DNA from 2 places in the Mesorhizobium sp. M0207 genome. Region 1 is predicted to be linked to the other one. Evidence: riboswitches for the same ligand, from Rfam matches in the RefSeq annotation. Region 1 holds a riboswitch; the other holds the start of a gene.

Region 1 (10,630 bases):
CTTCGCCTTCGCCAGATGCGCCGCAATCGCGCTAGCCAGCATGCAACCCGTCCCGCGCATTGATGCGACAAGACGAGGTGCGTCGAAGCGGATTGGTTCTTGATCGGAACGCAACAGAATATCGGTTGATCGAGGTCCTGATGCGTGGCCCCCTTTGATCAGCAGGCCCGGCACGCCGGCTGCCAGCAATTTCCGTCCCAGTCTCACCGCGTCGCTCTCGTCGGCTGGCGGTTCCGCACCAACAAGGAGCGCCAGCTCCAGGAGATTGGGGGTCACAAGGCAGCAAAGCGGCATCAGGTCGCGCCTCATGGCAGCGATGGCACCTGCTTCCAGAAGCCCCCGGCCGGAGCTCGAGGCCAGCACCGGATCGAGCACTGCCGGCACCTGCGGATTTTCGCGCAGCACGCCGGCAATGGCAACGACGATCTCATCCGTTGCGAGCATGCCGATCTTAATTGCCGCCACCTTGTTGGCCTGTAGCGCGGCGCACATCTGATCGGCCACAAGATCGGGCTGCGAAGGATGGATTTCCATTACGGCTTCGTGCGTCTGCACCGTCAGCGCTGTGACAGCCAGGCAGGTGCGCACGCCAATGGAAGAGATCGTCTCGATATCACGTGCAATTCCAGCCCCACCGCTGGGGTCTGATCCGCCGACCACGAGCACATGCGGTTCTCGCCTCAGCGCCATGGCTTTGTCTTTTCGATCCATTCTCGCGTGCGCGCTTCGGGATCGGCATTCAACGTGATGTCGGTGACCACCGCCGCGCTGTCCGCACCAGCCTCGAAGACACCGTCGAGCCGGTCGGGGTTGAGGCCGCCGATGGAGACCAATGGGATCGGCGCCACTCGATGCTTCCACTCGCTGATCCGCTCGAGCCCTTGCGGCGCCCATTTCATCTGCTTCAGGATGGTGGGATAGATGGGGCCGAGCGCGATATAGTCGGGCTCGGCAGCGATGGCCGTTTCCAGTTCGAGATGATCGTGCGTGCTGAGCCCGAGCTTCAATCCGGCGTACTTAATCGCCAGCAGGTCGGCCGCAGCCAAATCCTCTTGGCCGAGATGGACGAAGTCGCAGCCTTCCTCAATGGCGAGCCGCCAATAATCGTTGACGATCAGTTGGCAACCATGGACCGCGCAGACGCCGTTCGCGCGGCGGATTTCCGTCCGCAGCGTGGCCTCGTCCCTATCCTTGATGCGCAACTGAACCAGCTTGACGCCAAGTGGCACCAGCCGTTCGATCCAGGCGGCGCTGTCGACGATCAGGTAGAAGGGATCGAGCTTCATGAGAAAACCGCCCTGCCGAATGTTGGTGTCGATGGCACCGCGACGTCGCGGGGTTCGAGCATCCCCGAGCTGAAAGCTTCTCGACCGGCGTCGACCGCCTTGCCGAACGCACGCGCCATGCCGACCGGATCGGCCGCCTTGGCGACCGCTGTGTTCAGGAGCACGGCATCAAAGCCGAACTCCATGACTGTTGCCGCGTGCGATGGCCGTCCGAGACCAGCATCCACGATCAGCGGGACATCAGGGAAATGTCCGCGCATCGAGCGCAGCGCCATGATGTTGACCGGCCCGAGGGCGGAACCGATCGGTGCGCACCAGGGCATCAAGACCTTGCAGCCCGCCGCAAGCAGCCGCTCGGCGACGACAAGGTCGTCGGTAGTATACGGGAACACCGCAAAACCGTCCTCGCACAGGATGCGGGCGGCTTCGAGCAGACCGAACACGTCCGGCTGCAGCGTGTCGTGGTTGCCGATCACTTCGAGCTTGATCCAGGGCGTGCCGAAGACTTCGCGCGCCATTTGTGCGGTCGTGACCGCTTCGTTGACGGAGTGGCAGCCAGCAGTGTTGGGCAGGATTCTGACACCAAGCGACCGGATCAACGACCAGAATTTTTCGCCAGCCCTGCCGCCTGCCATTTCACGGCGCAACGAGACGGTCACCACCGAGGTGCCCGATGCCCTGACTGCATCGGCAAGGATGGCCGGCGAAGGATATTGAGCGGTGCCGAGAAGCAGGCGGGAGGGAAGCGTCGTCCCGAGAAGATCGAACATGCTAGCCTCCCTGCATGGGCGAGAGGATTTCGATCCGGTCGCCGTCGTTCAATTGGAATTCCGCCCGGCTGGCTTTGTGCACGAGGTCGTTGTTGACGGCGGTCGCGAGCCAATCGCCCTCATAGTCAAGCGCGGCAAGCAGCTCGGCCAGCGTGGTGGCGGCAACCTCATGCACTTTGCCGTTGACCATCAGTTTCATGAGCAAGCTCCACGGGTTTGTCGTGATTGAAGACAATTTCGCCCGCCAGGCGCGCCATGGCGGGGGCGAGAAGAAAGCCATGGCGATAGAGCCCGTTGATCGCGACGGTGTCTCCGCTCATTTCGACGCGCGGCAGATTGTCGGGAAAGGCTGGACGGACGCCGACACCGGTTTCAACGATCTCGGCCTCGCCAAAGGCCGGATGGAGGGCATAGGCGGTACCCAGAAGCTCCATCATGGAGCGCGCCGTGACCGGTCTGGCGGACCGGCTTTCAATCATCGTCGCACCGATCATGAACTGGGCGTCGGCACGCGGTACCGCATAGAGCGGAAAGCGCGGATGCAGCAACCGGACCGGGCGCGACAGCGAGAAGTCTGGCGTGTTTAGGATCAGCATTTCGCCGCGAACGCCGCGAAGCCTGTCATCGGCGGCTGCCATTCCCGTGCAATCGATCTGACGATCGAAACCGGAAACATGCCGGGCGTCGGTGCCGAAGTGGAATTTGACACCCATGGCTGCGAGCTTGTCATGAAGTGCTGCCATCGCCTGGCGCGGATCGAGATGGCCCTCATCGGGAAAGAGCAATCCGCGGCGAAAGCGGCCGGCTAAGTCGGGCTCCAGGAGCGCAATTTCGTCTTCGTCGACACGCCGATGGCCCGACGTGCGGCTGGCGAGGCGGTCGAGCTCGCCGGCATCACGCGGGGCGGCCACGACAAGTGTTCCGCCCCGTGTCACCTGACCCGGCAGCACCGCATCCCACCAGTCGGCAGCGTCACGTCCAAGGTCCAGCACCGGCTGCTCGGCGCTTTCACGCTCGCACCATGGCGCCAGCATGCCGCCGGCGAACCACGACGCATTGCCTCCAAGGCCATGCCGGATCTCGGCGACCGTGACCGTCGCGCCGCGGGCGGCGAGTTCGAAGGCGGCGATGAGGCCGGCGACGCCGGCCCCCTTTATCAGCACCTTCATGACGGCTTACCTGGCTGAGGCGTGAGCGGTGCGACGGTCTCGTCCGCTGGCACGTAGAGATCGCCGCCCTCGCGGTATTTCGCCGCCATCGCCGCCATGCCCTCTTTCTGTGCCTCGGCGCGGATGTCGTGAGAGATACGCATCGAGCAGAATTTCGGTCCGCACATCGAGCAGAAATGCGCCAGCTTGTGCGCCTCCTTGGGCAAGGTCTGGTCGTGGAAGGACCGTGCGGTTTCGGGGTCGAGCGACAGGTTGAACTGGTCCTCCCAGCGGAACTCGAAGCGCGCGCGGGAAAGGGCGTCATCCCTGACTTTCGCCGCCGGGTGGCCCTTCGCCAGGTCGGCCGCGTGCGCTGCGATCTTGTAGGTGATCACGCCGGTCTTGACGTCATCGCGGTCGGGAAGGCCGAGATGCTCCTTGGGCGTGACGTAGCAGAGCATGGCCGTTCCGAACCAGCCGATCATCGCCGCGCCGATGCCGGAAGTGATGTGGTCGTAGCCCGGCGCGATGTCGGTCGTCAGCGGTCCAAGCGTATAGAACGGCGCCTCGCCACAGACGGCGAGCTGCTTGTCCATGTTCGCCTTGATCTTGTGCATCGGCACGTGGCCGGGCCCCTCGATCATCACCTGGCAATCTTTCGCCCAGGCGATCTGCGTCAGCTCGCCGAGCGTTTCCAGCTCGGCGAATTGCGCCGCGTCGTTGGCATCGGCGATCGAGCCGGGACGAAGGCCGTCGCCGAGCGAGAAGGAGACGTCATAAGCGCGGCAGATGTCGCAGATCTCCGCAAAGTGCTCGTAGAGGAAGCTTTCCCGGTGATGGTGCAGGCACCATTTTGCCATGATCGAGCCACCGCGCGAGACGATACCCGTGACCCGGTCAACGGTCAGCGGGATGTAATGCAGCCGCACGCCGGCGTGGATGGTGAAATAGTCAACGCCTTGCTCGGCCTGCTCGATCAACGTGTCGCGGTAGACCTCCCAGGTCAGGTCCTCGGCGATGCCACCAACCTTTTCGAGCGCCTGGTAGAGCGGCACCGTGCCGATCGGCACCGGCGAGTTGCGCACGATCCATTCGCGGATGTTGTGGATGTTGCGGCCGGTCGACAGATCCATCACCGTGTCGGCGCCCCAGCGGATCGCCCACACCATCTTTTCGACCTCTTCAGCCATCGACGATGTGACGGCGGAGTTACCGATATTGGCGTTGATCTTGACCAGGAAATTGCGGCCGATGATCATCGGTTCGCTCTCGGGATGATTGATGTTGGCGGGAATGATCGCGCGTCCGCGCGCCACCTCGTGGCGGACGAATTCAGGCGTGACGAAGTCGGGGATCGCCGCGCCGAAGGCCTCGCCGTCGCGCTCAAGCTTGCCGTGCAGGATCTCGCGACCAAGGTTCTCGCGGATGGCGACGAACTCCATTTCGGGCGTGATGATGCCAGCGCGCGCATAGGCAAGCTGTGTCACCGCCTTGCCGGTCTGGGCCCGGAGTGGCCGGTTGCGGACTGGAAATTCCGGTGTTAGGCGCTCGCCTGCCGCAAACCCATTGTCTTCTGGCCGGACGTGGCGGCCGTCATAGGCTTCGACATCGCCGCGCGCGGTGACCCATTCATGGCGAAGCCGTGCAAGGCCGTTTTCGATGCTGGTTTCGACAGTCGGGTCGGTATAGGGGCCGGACGGATCGTAAGCGGTCACCGGCGGCTCGCCTGCCGTCGGATGGACGGAGATTTCGCGCATCGGCACCCTGAGCTGCGGGTGGATGGTACCGGATTTGTGGATTTTGCGTGAGGCAGGCAGCGGTCCCGTCGAGACGGCGGGGGTGAGGGCATTCATCTTGAGGCTCCTTTGCTCGTTGCATTGGAGACCCAGTTCTGTGCCGGAAGGATGAAAAGACGCTTCTGTCGACCTGCCGAAACAGGACCTCGGGCGTAAACTCCCGCAAAGCGCTTGCACCGTCCCTACGCCAGTATGAACTGGATCAGGTTCAACGGGTCACTGCGCCGCGAATGCCAGCAGTATCTCAGCCCCTTGCCGGGACTCCCCTGGTGAATGCGTGAGGTTGGACGGGACCGCTCCGGTTTGTCAAGCGCGTTCTGGCCGCGGCTGATCGGCGGCCGGTCAGACCGTGCGGAAAAAATCGTGCATGTCTCGGCGACAAGTCAAGCATCGGAGATGAAGGCAGGGACAAGGGAATCGCAAACCGTCGGACTAAAATCGATCCTGATGATCACACCTTCAATGGGCACCAAAGGTTTGCGCGTAGATCGCCTCGATTCTTCCTGCCTCGTCACTGGTCAGCGCGGCGAATTCCTTCTCGCGCGCGCGGTTCGATAGATGGCCATCATTCTGGTGAAGAAAACGGAAGAGCAGATCGGTCAACCGCTCGGGCATGTCGATAAAGGCGTCCACCTGCTGCCGGAACTGATCGTAGCGCTGCAGAAATGCGGTTTCCTCGGGAAGGTCCCGTTCGATCGTCCGCTGAACGCAAGCATAGAGGAATTCGGCGTGCGGGGTTGCATCGAAGAACCGGTAGAAATCACCGGTGTCATTCAGCACCCGGACGTTGAATTGCGGCGTCGGTTCCCATTCCACCAACGGCAGAAGGCGCTGCGAATAGCTCTCGAGCACGCCCCTGTACTCGTTGATCTGGTCCAGGATCGCGGCCGAGACGGGAAAGACCACTCCCGGCGGATTGAAGCCGCGCATGGCAAGGACGTGGTGGATTAGGTAGCGGTGAATGCGGCCGTTTCCGTCCTCGAACGGGTGAATATAGACAAAGCCGAAGGCGAGGATTGCGGCGGCTACGACTGCATCAAGCTTTTGCGCGGGGCCCTGATCGAACGCCGCCATTCCATCGATTAGCCGCGGCAGGTCCTCGGGCCGAGCGCTGATGTGATCGGGCAAGGGCGTACCGTTGTCTCGATCATGCTCACCGACGAAACCTCCTTCTTTTCGGAAGCCAAGTCTTACGAAACGAGCGTCACCAAGTACAATTCTTTGCAGACGCAGCAGCTCATCGCGATCGATCGGCCAGCGGCCGGCTTCGCCGATGGCGCGGCCCCAGCGCTGGATGCGATCTTGCGGCGGGTGCTCGCCCTCGATCGCGTAGCTTGATCGCGAGTCTTTGAGCAAAAGAAAGGCGGCGGTCCGAGCAAGGAGGTCGCGCGGCACGTCCGCTACGATTGCCTCCGCGCGCCGCGGTAGTTCAAGGCCGATGAATTTTTCGAGAATCTTGGTGCGGAACACCAGAGGGCAGAACTCACGCGTGCCGGGGAGATTGTCCCTTACGCGATAGCGCGAAGCGGTCTTGTCGGGTCCGGGCCACTGCAGCTCGGGATCGACAACCGGAATGTATCGTCCGGCCTCCGCGTCCGGCAGATCGATACGCGCGTCCCTCAGCCATTCATATAAAAACCAGATGCGGCGGGCATAACTGCCGGTCGGGCTTTCACGGACCAGCGCCTCGATCGGCGCGGGACCGGTCACTTGGAACAGCCGCTTGAGGACGGCAAGGTCCAGTCCCTCGTACTTGAGCGCAAAGGTCAGGTGGCCTTCGAGGGTAGGATTTGGGGCATGGCGGGGGGTCATGATCCGCCAGCCATCCCGTTCGGTAATGCGATGATGCTCGCCAGTGGCGAACAACCTACGGGGCAAGGGCGCGGCGAGCCTGTAGGCTCCGATCAGGGCGCTGTACCCGGCCGGGGTCGCCGTTTCAGGAAGGCGGATTTCCTGAAAAACGGTAACAGGACCTGAAAATTGGTGCTGTTGCACCGCAGGCATGAAACGCGAATCCTTCCATTGAATTTTGGTTTAGTCGGCAAAACCTATGAAAAATGATCCTATCCCATGAAAAATGATGCCACAAGACAAATTTTCCGAAAACCGATTCTAAAACAGTGCTGAGGTCGATCAAGCAAGAACTCCGCCACCGGCTCAAGGAAGCGACTTCAGACCAAAAAGGTGAGTCCAGGAACCGCCATTCGCCCGTCTTAGTCACGAGGCCGGCACGGATGGCCCGCTTTACGTCGAGCCGGATTGCTCGAGCGCGCCGTTCGGGGCTCACTCATAGAGCGCTCCGGTGCGCGATCCCGATTTGATAGCCGCGATCACGCTCGCGACTGATCTTGGTGACGTGGCGGCGTCGGAGTAGAAAAGTGATGCAGGATGTCGGTGGCGTCGTGTGTGTGTGACCTGAAGTGAGTTCTCTGCGGTATGGGGGGCGGCACGCAGCGCGCGTCTTCTCGGCAAACAGATCGACGAAGCGGCACCGAAGGGAAGTTCCTGGCATTCATTCTCGCCATCGCTGCCCCAATTTGCCGATCGGACTGCCGATCGATCTCGCCCAATACTTTGCGCGCGCAAGGGCCGAAGCTGAACTGGGCGGCACCTGCTCATTCGGGAGCTGACTCATGCTTGGTGCCCGAGAGAGCTGTGCCTGATCGAATGCGTGAAATCGTAGCTCGGAGTGGAGAGGCTGACGCGGTCATCTGTCACCCGCCTTCGGGCTGTAAGGAAAGCGCGACATCGTCTCCAATGCTCGTTCCCCACGTCGAGGGGCCCAGCGGCTTGGCTACGGGGGGGACTGTCAGCTAGTGGCCGCTGGGCCTTGACGACCAGCGACCGTAAGAGGAGGCCCTGTGCTGGCTGACGAAAACTTGCGAGCAAAGCCACGGAAAAGCATCATTCGAACGAACTCTTTCGTCGAGACGAGGAGGGCAGTGAGGCGGTAGCCGCCGCTTTGAAGTTCTCCGGCAGCTGCTACGCTGGTCATTCCGAGGGTCGCAGTTGCGCTTGCGCCGTCATATCAGATAAGTCTAATAAAATACGCGCCTGGCCATCGAACGCGCCGCGGCGCCCTTGGGTCGGCGCTATTCATCGGGTGGGCATGTCGGGCACGCAAGGGAGGACGAAATGAGACTGGTTCAGTCATTTGCATTTGCTGCTGTGCTGCTTCTTTCGTCTGCATTGTCTGCGGCCGCCCACTCGGCTCGTGAGGACATCGAAGCGGCGTTGGTAAAATTCATGGACGCCTTCAACAGCGGAAACGCAGCAGCGGTAGGTCAAATGTATACCGACGATGCCGCCCTGCTGCCACCCGACGGCAAACGCGTCGATGACCGCAAGGGCGTGGAAGAATTCTGGCAGGGCGCAATCAAGGCCGGGATGAAGAATCTCACCCTGAAGGCGCTGGAAGTGGAAGAGAGCGGGAATCTCGCCTACGAAGTTGGCGCATTTACGCTCGGTGTGCCGAGCAAAGGCGGTGCCCCTTCCACCGTTGCGGGCAAGTACATTGTCGTTTGGAAAAAAGGGGACGACGGGACGTGGCGCCTGCATCGGGACATCTGGAACTTTGGTGCGGCCCAATAGATTCCGCGACCCGTGAGGCCGGCGCGCGCAACAGTTCCAACGAAAGTCCATGGCAATAGTTGATGTGACTGAATTGATTAACAAAATTGAACAGACTTGATGGGTCTGCTCATCGAGTCGGCTCTGGATCTATCGCGCTACCGATCAGGGAGGCGGTAAGATTCGAGCTCAGCAGAACGGCAATTCCGGCTGACCACCACTTGCCGGGACTAGAGCGTTCTCCGGCTCGGCGCGCCGCTGAGGGCTCTTGTTCATTTGGTCGTGGGCAATCCGCGGTTCTCCAAGAACCCGTCCATCTCGTCAAATGCCATCTGAGCCGAGACAACTAATTATCATTGGGCAAAGTAGCGGCTCAACGGCTCCAGAAGAAAGCAGCCCCCCGATGCTCGTTCAACATTCGAGCCCGCATCGGGCAAGTCTTTCCACGTCCGGGTACGCCATGCTGCTTCGACCGCCCCTTTCTTCTTGCGGATTTAGGAATTCGAGCTTTTCGGTTGTTCCGATCATCCATTTGGGAAACGATCGATGCCGGCAAGCAAGGTTTTATGGGGCCAGATACTCACCGCCTTTCTGATCGTCGTCGCGACGACATGGGGAGCAACACAGTGGACGGCAGGGCGGCTCGGCTTTCAAAGCCAACTCGGTCCGCCGTGGTTCGAATTGGCTGGACAGCCCGTTTATCCGCCGCCAGCCTTTTTCTGGTGGTGGTTTTTCTACGACGCCTACGCGCCGAAGGTCTTCCTGGAGGGCGCGGCGATTGCGGCGAGCGGAAGCCTCATGGCTATCGTCGCAGCGATCGGGATGTCGCTGTGGCGGGGGCGCGAGGCAAAGGACACCACGACTTACGGCTCGGCGCGCTGGGCGACGCGAGACGAAATCAAGGCCGCTGGGATGATCGGTCAGGATGGGCTGATCCTGGGTATGTTGGGCCGACACTATCTGCGCCACGACGGTCCGGAACACGTGCTATGTTTCGCACCGACCCGAAGCGGCAAAGGCGTCGGCCTGGTCGTGCCGTCACTACTGACCTGGCCGGGTTCGGCAATCGTCCACGACATCAAAGGCGAAAACTGGGAACTGACGGCCGGATGGCGGGCCCGTTTCGGCCAGGTGCTTCTGTTCGACCCGACCAATGCTGGATCAGCAGCCTACAATCCTCTGCTGGAGGTGCGACGGGGCGAGTGGGAAGTTCGAGATGTGCAGAACGTGGCGGATGTCCTGGTCGACCCAGAAGGCACATTGGAACGCCGCAACCACTGGGAGAAGACCAGCCATTCGTTGCTGGTCGGCGCAATACTGCACGTGCTCTATGCGGAGAAAGACAAGACCCTCGCAGGCGTGGCGAACTTCCTTTCCGATCCAGAGCGGCCAATCGAGGCAACGCTGCGCGCCATGATGCTGACGCGGCATTTGGGTGATGCAGGCCCGCATCCCGTCGTGGCGTCGGCTGCTCGGGAACTGCTTAACAAGTCCGAGAACGAGCGTTCCGGCGTGCTCTCGACGGCCATGAGTTTTCTGGGCCTCTACCGCGATCCAGTTGTGGCCAAGGTGACGTCATGCTGTGACTGGCGGATCGCAGACCTTGTCGAGGAGGCACGGCCGACGACGCTTTATCTGGTCGTGCCGCCATCGGACATCAGTCGCACAAAGCCGCTGATCCGACTCGTGCTTAACCAGATCGGCCGCAGGCTCGCCGAAGATCTTCACGCGAAGGATCACCGGCAGCGTCTTTTGATGCTGCTGGACGAGTTTCCCGCGCTTGGCAGGCTCGATTTCTTCGAAAGCGCGCTGGCCTTCATGGCCGGGTATGGCATCAAGTCGTTCCTGATTGCACAATCGCTCAATCAGATCGAGAAGGCCTACGGACCGAACAATTCCATCCTCGACAATTGTCATGTGCGGGTGAGCTTCGCCACGAATGACGAGAGGACGGCCAAGCGCGTCTCAGACTCTCTGGGGACCGCGACCGAGTTGCGCGCCATGAAGAACTATGCGGGGCACAGATTGTCGCCCTGGCTCGGGCATCTGATGGTGTCGCG
Region 2 (10,630 bases), on a different contig from region 1:
ATCACCATGGTCGTGCCCTCACTGGCGAGCTTGCCGAGCACATCGACCACCTCCTGCGCCAGTTCCGGATCGAGTGCCGAGGTCGGCTCGTCGCAGAGCAGGACTTTCGGCGAAGGCGCCAGAGCCCGGGCAATCGCCACGCGCTGCTGCTGGCCACCTGACAGCGTCGCCGGCCAGGCATCGGCCTTGTGCGCCATGCCGACCTTTTCGAGCAGGGCCAGCGCCCGTTCGCGCGCCCTCTCCTTGGGCCATCTCAGCACCGTCACCAGCCCCTCCATGATGTTCTCGATCGCGGTGCGATGCGGAAACAGCTGGAAATTCTGGAACACCATGCCGGTCTGCAGCCGCAGCCGCTGGATATCCCTGGTCGAGACCCTGCCGCCGGGGCGGAATTCGAGTGCATCGTCGCCGATCCGTACCGTGCCTGAAGTCGGGAGCTCGAGCAGGTTGATGCAGCGCAAAAGCGTGCTTTTCCCTCCGCCCGACGGTCCGACAAGCGCCGTAACGCTGCCTTCCTCGATGGTGACGGTCACGCCCTTCAGCACAAGATTGTCGCCGAAACGCTTTTCGATGTTGGTGAGGCCGATCATGCGCGCGCCTCCAGGAAGCCGCCATAACGGTTGAGCCGCGTTTCCAGCCGCGCCTGCAAGGCCGACAGCACGGAGCTCATGATCAGATAGAGGGCCGCTGCCTCGACATAGAGGATCAGCGGCTCATAGGTGGTGGCGACGATGCGCTGCGCTGCCTGGAACATCTCCGGCACGGTGATGGCGGCGGCGAGCGAAGTGTCCTTGACCAGCGAGATGAAGGTGTTGGACAGCGGCGGCACGGCGACGCGCCCCGCCTGTGGAAGAATGGTGCGCCGCATTGCCTGGGCCCAGGTCATGCCGATCGAATAGGCCGCTTCCCACTGGCCCTTGGGCACCGAACCGATGACGGCGCGGATGATTTCCGATGAATAAGCACCGATGTTCAAGGTGAAGCCGATCAGTGCTGCCGGAAAGGCGTCGAGCAGGATGCCGACCGATGGCAGGCCGTAGAAGATAAGGAACAGTTGCACGAGAAGCGGCGTGCCGCGGAATATCCAGACGTAGAAGCGGACCACGGCGACCAGCGGTTTGGGACCGAACAGCCGGACAAGCGCCACAACCAGGCCTAGGACAAGACCGAATGCAAACGACAGCAGCGTCAGCGGCACGGTGAAGATCAGTGCAGCCCATAGCAGCGTAGGCAGGGATTCCAGCATCAATTGCAGCCAGTGCGGCACGAAGGCTCCTCCTTGCCAGATTGCCGTCGCTCATATCACGCGAAAGCGGCGGGCCGTCAAAAGACAGCTCGCCGCGATATGAACGACGTGGGCCTGCGTTCGGCCCACACGAGAAAGCCGTTTTACTTCGAAACGTCCTGGCCGAAATAGGTGTCGGCGATTTTCTTGTAGGTGCCGTCGGCCTTGATGTCGGCCAGCGCCTTATTGATGGCGGCCACCAGTTCCGGATCGCCCTTGCGCACGATGACGCCGGAATAGTCGGCGTTTTCTTCCTGGGCGGCAATCTTCACATTGGCGTCGGGCTTGTGCTTCTTGAAGTCGAGGAAGGACAGGCTGTCATTGATGGTGGCGTCGGCGCGGCCCGTAAGAAGCAGCTGGATCGACTGGTCGAAGCCGTCGGTGCCGACGAGCTCGGCGCCATTGGTTTCAGCCAGCTTGCCGAAATTCGAGGTCAGCGATTGCGCCGCCTTCTTGCCCTTGAGATCGGCGAAACCCTTGATGTCGGTGTTGTCGCCGCGCACGATCAGCACCGCCTTGGAGGCGATGTAGGGATCGGAGAAAGCATATTTGGCCTTGCGCGCCTCGGTGATGCCGACCTCGTTGATGACGGCATCGTAGCGGTTGGCGTCGAGACCGGCGATCAGCCCGTCCCATTTGCCTTCGAGGAACTGGGCTTTGACGCCGAGGCGCTCGGCGATGGCGCGCGCGATCTCGACGTCGAAGCCGACCAGCGCGCCGGAAGCATCATGATAGGTGAAGGGCGCATAGGTTCCTTCTGTGCCGACCTTGAAGACGCCGGACTGCTTGATCTGGTCGAGATTGGCGCCGGCGTGACCGGCGGCGATGGCCAGAACCTGCAGCGTTCCGGCGATGATGAGCGATTTGAGCCATTTCATTTTTCTGTGATCCGTCCTTGGCCGGTGTCCGGCGTCATTGCGAGTGCCGGAAAATGACAGATGCGCGATGCCAGAATAAGAAACTGAATTTCAAAAATCCCGCGCCCTTGAAATCCAATTCTCAACCAGCATCTCCCGGCGCCATCCGGCTGAGTCAAGGCCGGCGGCGAATCGCCTGGAACAGCGCAATCGACATGACAGTCCGGGGGAACATTCCCCCGCATGGCACGTTCTTCGCTGTTGTAGGGCGCGGCGCCGCCATTTCAACCATCGGCGCCAACTCACGATTCGATCGCACCGCAACGCCTGAAGCAGGAGCGCGGCATGATGGAAGACAGTGCAGGACGGACCATGGTTCGCGCGGCGATGAAAGCCCCTTATCTGGAACGTGACGAAGAGCATCTCCTGGCGCTGCGCTGGAAGGAAAACAATGACCAGCACGCGCTGCACCGCATCACCGTCGCGCATATGCGGCTGGTCATTTCCATGGCGTCGCGGTTTCGCCACTACGGCCTTCCGCTGGGCGACCTGATCCAGGAAGGCCATGTCGGGCTGCTGGAGGCCGCGGCCCGTTTCGAACCCGAGCGCGAGGTGCGGTTCTCGACCTACGCGACTTGGTGGATTCGCGCCTCGATGCAGGACTATATCCTGCGCAACTGGTCGATCGTGCGCGGCGGCACCAGCTCGGCGCAAAAGGCGCTGTTCTTCAACCTGCGGCGTCTGCGCGCCCGCCTGGCAAACGGCGCCGAGCAGACGTCGAATGCCACGCTCTACCGCGAAGTGTCGGCGGCTCTCGGGGTATCGGAAGCCGATGTGGCGATGATGGATTCCCGCCTTTCGGCGCCGGACAGCTCGCTCAACACGCCGCTAGCCGACGATGCGGGCGCAACCGAGCGGATGGAGTTCCTGGTTTCGGATGACCCGCTGCCCGATGAGGTCGTCGGCGATACGATCGACGTCGAACGCCGCTCGGTGTGGCTGAAGACGGCACTCGGCGCTCTCAATGCGCGCGAGCTCAGGATTATCGAGGAACGCCGGCTGAGCGACGAGGGCGCGACGCTCGAAGCGCTCGGCGAGACGCTCGGCATCTCCAAGGAACGTGTCCGGCAGATCGAGGCGCGCGCCATGGAAAAGCTCAAGGCGGCGCTGGTAAAGCAGAATCCGGAATTTCTCGCAGCCTGAATCGCGTCGCCTGCTATTTGTCGGTGACGATCTTGACCTTGTCGCCGGCCGAAACCGCGGCACCCGGCGACAGCGCGTTGAGCACCCTGAACAAATCCAGCTTGCGGTCGACGCCGACCATCTGCGCGGCCAGGGAGCCCATTGTCTGGCCGGGCTGCACCGTGACGATGCGGATACGCAGCGGCTTCAACGCCGCCTTCTCGGCAGCACTCAGGATGCGGAACGAGCCGCTGACCGAGCGCGCCACCGTGCTCAGCGAGGTGCTGGCCGACGGTGCAGCAGTCAACAAGCGGTAGACCTGGCCGCCGGCGCGGATCACCGCAATGTCGAATTGCCAGCCATCGGCGCCGGCATGCGCGGTTGCCGCTTCGTTGCCGTTGATCGTCTCCTGGCGCACGCTGCTGTCGTCGAGGCCGGCAACCCAGCCGCTGCGGATGTAGTCGGTCAGCGAGCGGTCCTTGTCGATCGAAACGCCGTCGAAGCGGATTGCCATGTCGCCCGGGCCTGTGGCCGTCACCGCCGCCGCCGAATTGTCGATGACGAAACCGTTGGGCACCGAGAACGACACACCGAGGCCAGGGTGCAGGAAGGTTTCGCCGCGCACGTAGCCTTCCTCCGGCGTGTCGCCGTAAAGCAGCCCGTCTACGCCGGCAAGAAATGAATCGCGGTCGCGCGACCCGACACCAGGCGCGCCGAACTGGCGGGCGTGGCGCTGCGCGAGATCGATACGCTGCGGCGTGTTGGGGTGCGTCGCCAGGAAGTCGAGGCTGGCGTCGGTGGCGCCGCTGATTGAGCGGAAATCGGTATAGGCCGACATCGACTGCAGGAAGCGGCCGGCGGCGTAGGGGTCGAAACCGGCTTCGCCGATCGACTTGATGCCGATGGCATCGGCCTCCAGCTCCTGATTGCGCGAGAACTGGGCCAGCCTCAGCTTGCCGCGGATCAGCGCCGCCTTGGCCGTCGGGTTGTCGCCGAGCACGTCCGAAACGACCTTGGTCGCCAACCCCTCTTCGGCTTCCAGCTGCTGGCGCTGCAGGCCGTGGTTGGCCGTAACGTGGCCCATCTCATGCGCGATGACGGCGGCAAGCTCGGCGGAATCGTTGGCCAGCGCCAGCAGCCCGCGGGTGATGTAGAGATAGCCGCCCGGCAGCGCGAAGGCATTGACGTTGGGCGAGTTGAGGATGGTGATGCGGTAGGTCTGGGTTGGGTTGGCCGACACCACGGTCAGTCTGCCGACGATCTTGGCCACCATGCGCTCGAGCTTGGGGTCGGAATACTCGCCGCCATAGGTGGCGAGGATGCGCGGGTGCTGCGCCTTCGCCAGTTGGGCGAGCTTGCTGTTGGCGGCGACATTGTCGACCGTGATCGGCTTGTCGGAGGGCTGGAAGCCCGATTCCTGCACGTCGGGAGGCGTGAACATCTGGCAGCTTGCCAGCGCCACGGCAAGACCGGCCAGCGCCAGAAAGCGCGCCAGCGGTTTCACCCTCCGATTGTCGATGCCGGTCGGCAGATCGGCTTCCTTTCAAGTCCTGGCACGTGACCGCGAAAATCGGGCGCGATTTCCGAAAAGCATCACGCGCAAAGTCAAGTGCTATGGCGTCCTTCGTGCGTCCGACGGATACGAGACAGCAACGGCAAATCACGCTCTAGGCCGGACCAGCTCCTGGCGGACCTAGCCACACTACCTCGACCATGGCAAGCAAGCGCCGCTTCGCCTTCCGCCGGTTTGACCATAAATTATGTCCGCTTCCGGGCAACATCTCGTGATCCAGCCGCAAACGGACCCGAGCCGATATAGCGTCGGAATGCCTCCGGTCCAGCCCCGACGAAAAAATCGGCGGCGGTGCCCGTCGCGGCAACCGTGCCACCATCCAGGAAAACCATGTTTTGGCCGATACGGCGCGCATCGTCCGGCTGGTGCGTGACGAATAACACCGTCATGCGCTGCTCCGAATGGACGTCGGCCACCAGGTCGAGCATGTCGTCGCGCAGTGCCGGTCCGAGCGAAGCGAACGGCTCGTCGAGCAACAGCACCGGCCGGTCGCGCACCAGGACCCGGGCGAGCGCGACGCGCTGCCGCTCGCCGCCGGAGAGTTCGCGCGGCAGCCGGCTTTCCTTGCCGGCAAGACCGACGCGCTTCAGCGCTGCGGCGATTGCGGCGCGGTCAGCCTCGCTCAGCCTGAGCGAAGGCGAGCGGCCGAGCCCGACATTCTGCTCGACCGACAGATGGGCAAACAGGTTGTTTTCCTGGAACACCATCGATACCGGCCGCGCTGATGGCGGCGCAGTGCTGACGTCGGCGCCGCCGATCAGCACGCGGCCCGACCGCGGCGTCTCGAAGCCGGCCACCAGATTGAGCAGCGTCGACTTTCCCGAACCGCTCGGCCCCATGATGGCGGTGATTTCCGACGCCGGGAAATCGACATCGCATATAAGCGGCGTTTCACCATAGCTGAACGAGACATTATCGAGCCGCACGGCCGCGCCTTTTTCCACCGAAATGGACCGTTCCGGGCTGATCGGCATCATGATTTCTCCCTCCTTCCCAGCCAGTCCGCGGCCAACACCAGCGCCAGGCAGACAAGGCCGAGCAGCAGCGCCAGGCCGGCGGCATCCTCGGTGCGGTAACTGCCCATGCGCGCCAGCAGCAGATAGGGCAAGGTCTGCACGGAATCGCTGCCGAACAGCGCAATGACGCCGAGATCGCCGAGCGACAGCGCCATGGCGAACGCGAAGCCGGTGGCGAGCGGCCGCCGCAGCGACGGCCAGTCGACCAGCCGCAACCGGTTCCAGCCCGAGATGCCAAGCTGTGCGCAGAGCCGTTCGTGGCGTTCGCTCGCCGCGTCATAGGCAGGGCGGATGGCGCGGATGGCGAACGGCATCGCCATCACTGCATTGACCGCAATGACCATGACAGGGGCGATCGCAAAGACATCGCCGACGGTGCGCAGGAGCAAGAACCAGCCGGCACCGATGACGATGGGCGGCACCACCAGGACGAACCCCGCACCGGTGTCGGCCAGGTGTTCGAGCAGCGTCCTCCTGCCGCTCCGCCGGGTGAGCGCCAGCGCCCGGCGCGCCATCACCAGCGACAGCGACAACGCCACAGAGAGCAGCGCCGACAGGAGGGAGAGCACGGCACTGGTCGCCGTCGCTTGCCGCACCGCGCTCTCGCCGGCCAGGCGGCCGAGATCGGCGCCAAGCCCGGCTGCCAGCGTGGCCGCCATCGGCCCGGCGACAAACAGCAGTGCGAGCCCGATCGCCAGCGCGTTCAGCACGGTCTCGGCCGCACCGGCTGAAAAATACCGGCGCGGCGCCACCGGCAGATTGGCGTCGCCGGTCATATTGGCGCCAAGCCGCGTCAAGGCCAGCACGACGACGAAGGTCAGGGCAATCTGCAGCAAGGTCAGCGTCACCGCCCGCGCCGGGTCGAAGTCGAAACGCAGCGCCTGGTAGATGGCAACCTCCAGCGTCGTCGCGCGCGGCCCGCCGCCGAGCGTAAGCACGATGGTGAAGGAGGTGATGCACAGCATGAAAACGAGCCCGGCAACGCCCGGCAGGGCCGCACGCAACGGCGGCCATTCGATCAGCCGGAAGGCCGGCGCAGCCCCCATGCCAAGCTGGCTCGCCAGCCGCCATTGGTTAGCCGGCACGGTCTGCAACGCCTCCAGGAACAGCCGCGTCGCCAGCGGCAGGTTGAAGAAGACATGGGCAACGAGTATGCCCGACAGGCCATAGATGCCGGGCCAGCTCTGGCCGCCTAGCGCGCCCAGCGTGCCGGCAAAATAGCCGGCGCGGCCATAGAGCGCCAAGACACCGAGTGCGGCAACAATGGCCGGCAGCGCCAGTGGCACGGCGAAAAGCTGGAGGATGAAGCCTCGCCCGAAAAAACGCGGATGCCGCGACAGGGCGCGCGCGACGAACAGCGCCGGTGCAACGGAGAGCAGGGTCGACAGCAGAGCCTGCCAGAGCGTGAAACGGACGACGCGCAAGAGATAGGAATCGAAAGCGGAGGCGGCGCCGGACAGGTCGCGTGTGGCTTCGACGACGAGCCCGGCGAATGCACCGCCGATCAGCAGCGCGATGGCGGCGAGCGCGACGATGCCGGCAGTGACGCGGGGATCGGCCGGATGACGCGTAGGCATGTCGCGCTACCCGACACTACGACAGGCGTAGATCGAAGGAAATACCTGGCAAAGGCCGAGCCCACCCCTCTCTGGCCTGCCGGCCATCTCCCCCTCAAGGGGGGAGATTGCGCACTCAGCCGCCTTCGCCAATCTCACAAGTGGCAGGACGAGGAGAGGCGACAAAGCTGCCGATCTCCCCCTTGAGGGCAGGGCTATCGCATTTGGATTCTTACGAAGTTGGACCCCCACCCTAACCCTCCCCACAAGGGGGAGGGAACGCTGCCGCATGCCCTTACTTCCCCTTTTGGCGCCGAAAGGCAGACAATTTGCCGAGGTCAGTGCCAACGGAAGTCTCCCTCCCCCTTGTGGGGAGGGGTTAGGGGTGGGGGTACGTCGTAGAGCGAAAGCCTCGGCGTTCCATCTGCGATAGCCGTGCCCTTGAGGGGGAGATGGCCGGCAGGCCGGAGGGGGGTGGCTTGGCGCAAACATCCGACGAGGCTTGAGCCCTACCTGCTCATCGCCGCAAGCCACTCATCGACCCAGGCCTTGCGGTTGGCCGCGACGTCTTCCGGGCTGAACAGCAAGGTCTTGGTCGGCTTGACCAGCTTGTCGAACGCCGGGTTGAGCGGCTTGTCGGTTTTGCCGGCCGGGAACATCCAGTTGGTTTCGGGAATGACATCCTGGAATTTCGGTCCGGTCATGAAGGCAATGAACTTTTCCGCCAGCGGGTTCTTCGCGCCCTTGGTGGTGATCCCCGCAACCTCGATCTGCAGATATTCGCCCTCCTCGAAGGACGCCGCCTGGTAGCGCTCGGTGTTTTCGGCGACCATGTGGTAGGCCGGCGAGGTGGTGTAGGACAGCACCATCGGCGCCTCGCCCTTGGTGAACAGGCCGTAGGCCTCGCTCCAGCCCGGCGTTACCGTCAGCACCTTCGCCTTGAGTTTGGCCCAGGCTTCCGGCGCCTTGTCGCCATAGACCGACTTGACCCACAGCAGCAGGCCAAGGCCCGGCGTCGAGGTGCGCGGATCCTGGATGACGATCTTCTCTCCGGCATCGCCCTCGACCAATTCCCTGAGGCTCTTCGGCGGGCTCTTCAGTTTTTCGGTGTCGTAGACGACGGCGAAATAGCCATAGTCGAACGGCACGAAAATATCGTCGCTCCAGCCGCCCGGTACATTGACGCCCGAGACGGCGCCGTGCGGCGAAAACAGGCCGGTTGCCTTGGCGTCGGCGGTTAAGTTGGTATCGAGGCCAAGTACGATATCGGCCTTGGTCGCGGCGCCTTCCAGCTTCACACGGTTGAGCAGCGCCACGCCGTCGGCGACCGAGACGAATTCGACGACGCAACTGCATTCGGCCTCGAAGGCCTTCTTCACTGCCGGTCCCGGACCCCAATCGGCGGTGAAGCTTTCATAGGTATAGACCGTCAGTCTATCCTGTGCCGATGCCTGCCCTGGCAGGGCGAGCGCGGATGCCGCAACCAGGACAATTGAGACAAGAGAGTGGAAAAAACTGCGCATCGGCGCCTCCTTCGTTCGCGTTGAAAGGAATTGAGGCGTCGGGCTGTCCGAAACGTCTAATCCCTCCGCCGGTACAAACCGGATCAGGTTCAGCGGGTTGGCAGTCTTGCCTCTCAGCCGGTCCGCGAAGATCGCGTCCGGCACCCCGTTAGAGCGTTGCGACACATAGGCCCGGCCGAAGTGCTGCGCAAGCGGAAGTTTGCCGGACATCCAAAGCCCAGCCTTCCGTTTCGTCTGCCGTTTCATCTTCCGTTTCCGGGGCAGGGCTGGTAAGGGCCACGAGATATGAGCACATTCACCATCCTGCTTGGCGGCGATCTCATCCGCACGCCGCTGCTCGACCGCCAGGTCGAAGGCTCGCGCGTCATCGCCGCCGACGCCGGCATCGGCCATGCCCGTATGCTGGGCCTGAGGCCGGAACTCTGGGTCGGCGATTTCGATTCGGTGCCTGCCGAGTTGCCGGAGGATCTGGCCGCCGTGCCACGGCAGGTGTTTCCTGCCGAAAAAGACAAGACCGACGGTGAACTCGCTATCGCCGCCGCGCTCGAACGCGGTGCGACCAGCCTTGTGCTCGCAGGCGCCTTCGGCGGCAAACGTACCGACCACATCTTCCTGCATCTGGCGCTGAGCGTCCGGCTGGCGGAAGGCGGGACGGAAGTGCTTTTGACCAGCGGCGCACAGGAAGGCATTCCCTTGCTGCCGGGAAAGACTGGCTTCGACTATGCCGACGGCACGCTGTTTTCGGTGCTCGGCTTCTCCGATCTCGCCGGCCTGAGCGTCACCGGCGCCAAATGGCCGCTCGACCATGTCGAGGTTGCGTTCGGCTCGTCGCTGACCATTTCCAACGAGGTCAATGGCCGGCTCGAAATCGCGCTGGCCAGCGGCCGCGCGCTGCTGCTCGCGCATCCCTACCCTCTTCCGGAAAGCTGAGCCCAGAAAGCTGATATGGCGCCGCCACTTCTCAATCTCGACGGGATAAAGCTGACCTTTGGCGGCACGCCGTTGCTCGACGGTGCCGCCCTGACGGCCTCGGCTGGCGACAAGATCGCCCTGGTCGGCCGCAACGGCTCTGGTAAGTCGACGCTCCTCAAGATCGCCGCCGGGCTGATCGAACCGCAGGATGGCGAAGTCTTCCGCCAGCCCTCGGCAACCGTGCGCTACTTGCCGCAAATGCCCGACATGGACGGTTTTGCGACCGTCCGCGCCTATGTCGAGGCGGGGCTCGGGCCCGCCGACGATCCCTACCGCGCCACCTATCTGATGGAGCATCTCGGCCTGACCGGCGAGGAACGGCCGAACGACCTTTCCGGCGGCGAGGCGCGGCGCGCCGCCCTCGCCCGCGTCATGGCGCCGGAGCCCGACATTCTCCTCCTCGATGAGCCGACCAATCATCTTGACCTTTCGGTCATCGAATGGCTGGAGGAGGAGCTTGCCCGCACCTCCTCGGCACTGGTCGTCATCTCGCATGACCGCCGTTTTCTCGAGCGCGTGTCACGCGCCACAATCTGGCTCGACCGCGGCCAGACCCGCCGTCTCGACAAGGGCTTTGGCTATTTCGAGGAATGGCGCGACACGGTGCTGGAGGAGGAAGAGCGCGAGCAGCACAAGCTCGGTCGCCAGATCGTGCGCGAGGAGCAC

What was found. A riboswitch is a leader RNA that binds a small molecule or an ion and turns the genes downstream of it on or off. The one in region 1 is predicted to bind thiamine pyrophosphate.
Region 2: it holds a riboswitch for thiamine pyrophosphate, as region 1 does, so the genes downstream of both, thiB (thiamine ABC transporter substrate binding subunit) here and thiC (phosphomethylpyrimidine synthase ThiC) in region 1, are expected to answer to the same signal.

Annotation. Positions count from the first base shown of each region.
Region 1 is NZ_JAMYSQ010000014.1:84,867-95,496, forward strand. Features, by position in the region: gene NKJ15_RS19305 (hydroxymethylpyrimidine/phosphomethylpyrimidine kinase) at 1-690, opposite strand, end outside; gene NKJ15_RS19310 (thiamine phosphate synthase) at 681-1,286, opposite strand; gene NKJ15_RS19315 (thiazole synthase) at 1,283-2,056, opposite strand; gene thiS (sulfur carrier protein ThiS) at 2,058-2,255, opposite strand; gene thiO (glycine oxidase ThiO) at 2,224-3,225, opposite strand; gene thiC (phosphomethylpyrimidine synthase ThiC) at 3,222-5,057, opposite strand; TPP riboswitch at 5,162-5,278, opposite strand; gene NKJ15_RS19335 (Fic family protein) at 5,460-7,004, opposite strand; gene NKJ15_RS19340 (YybH family protein) at 8,136-8,591, shown strand; gene NKJ15_RS19345 (conjugal transfer protein TraG) at 9,117-10,630, shown strand, end outside.
Region 2 is NZ_JAMYSQ010000004.1:191,370-201,999, reverse strand. Features, by position in the region: gene NKJ15_RS09085 (amino acid ABC transporter ATP-binding protein) at 1-590, opposite strand, end outside; gene NKJ15_RS09080 (ABC transporter permease subunit) at 587-1,267, opposite strand; gene NKJ15_RS09075 (amino acid ABC transporter substrate-binding protein) at 1,390-2,163, opposite strand; gene NKJ15_RS09070 (RNA polymerase factor sigma-32) at 2,488-3,345, shown strand; gene NKJ15_RS09065 (M48 family metalloprotease) at 3,359-4,828, opposite strand; gene thiQ (thiamine ABC transporter ATP-binding protein) at 5,083-5,874, opposite strand; gene thiP (thiamine/thiamine pyrophosphate ABC transporter permease) at 5,871-7,490, opposite strand; gene thiB (thiamine ABC transporter substrate binding subunit) at 7,979-8,992, opposite strand; TPP riboswitch at 9,036-9,150, opposite strand; gene NKJ15_RS09045 (thiamine diphosphokinase) at 9,278-9,922, shown strand; gene NKJ15_RS09040 (ABC-F family ATP-binding cassette domain-containing protein) at 9,938-10,630, shown strand, end outside.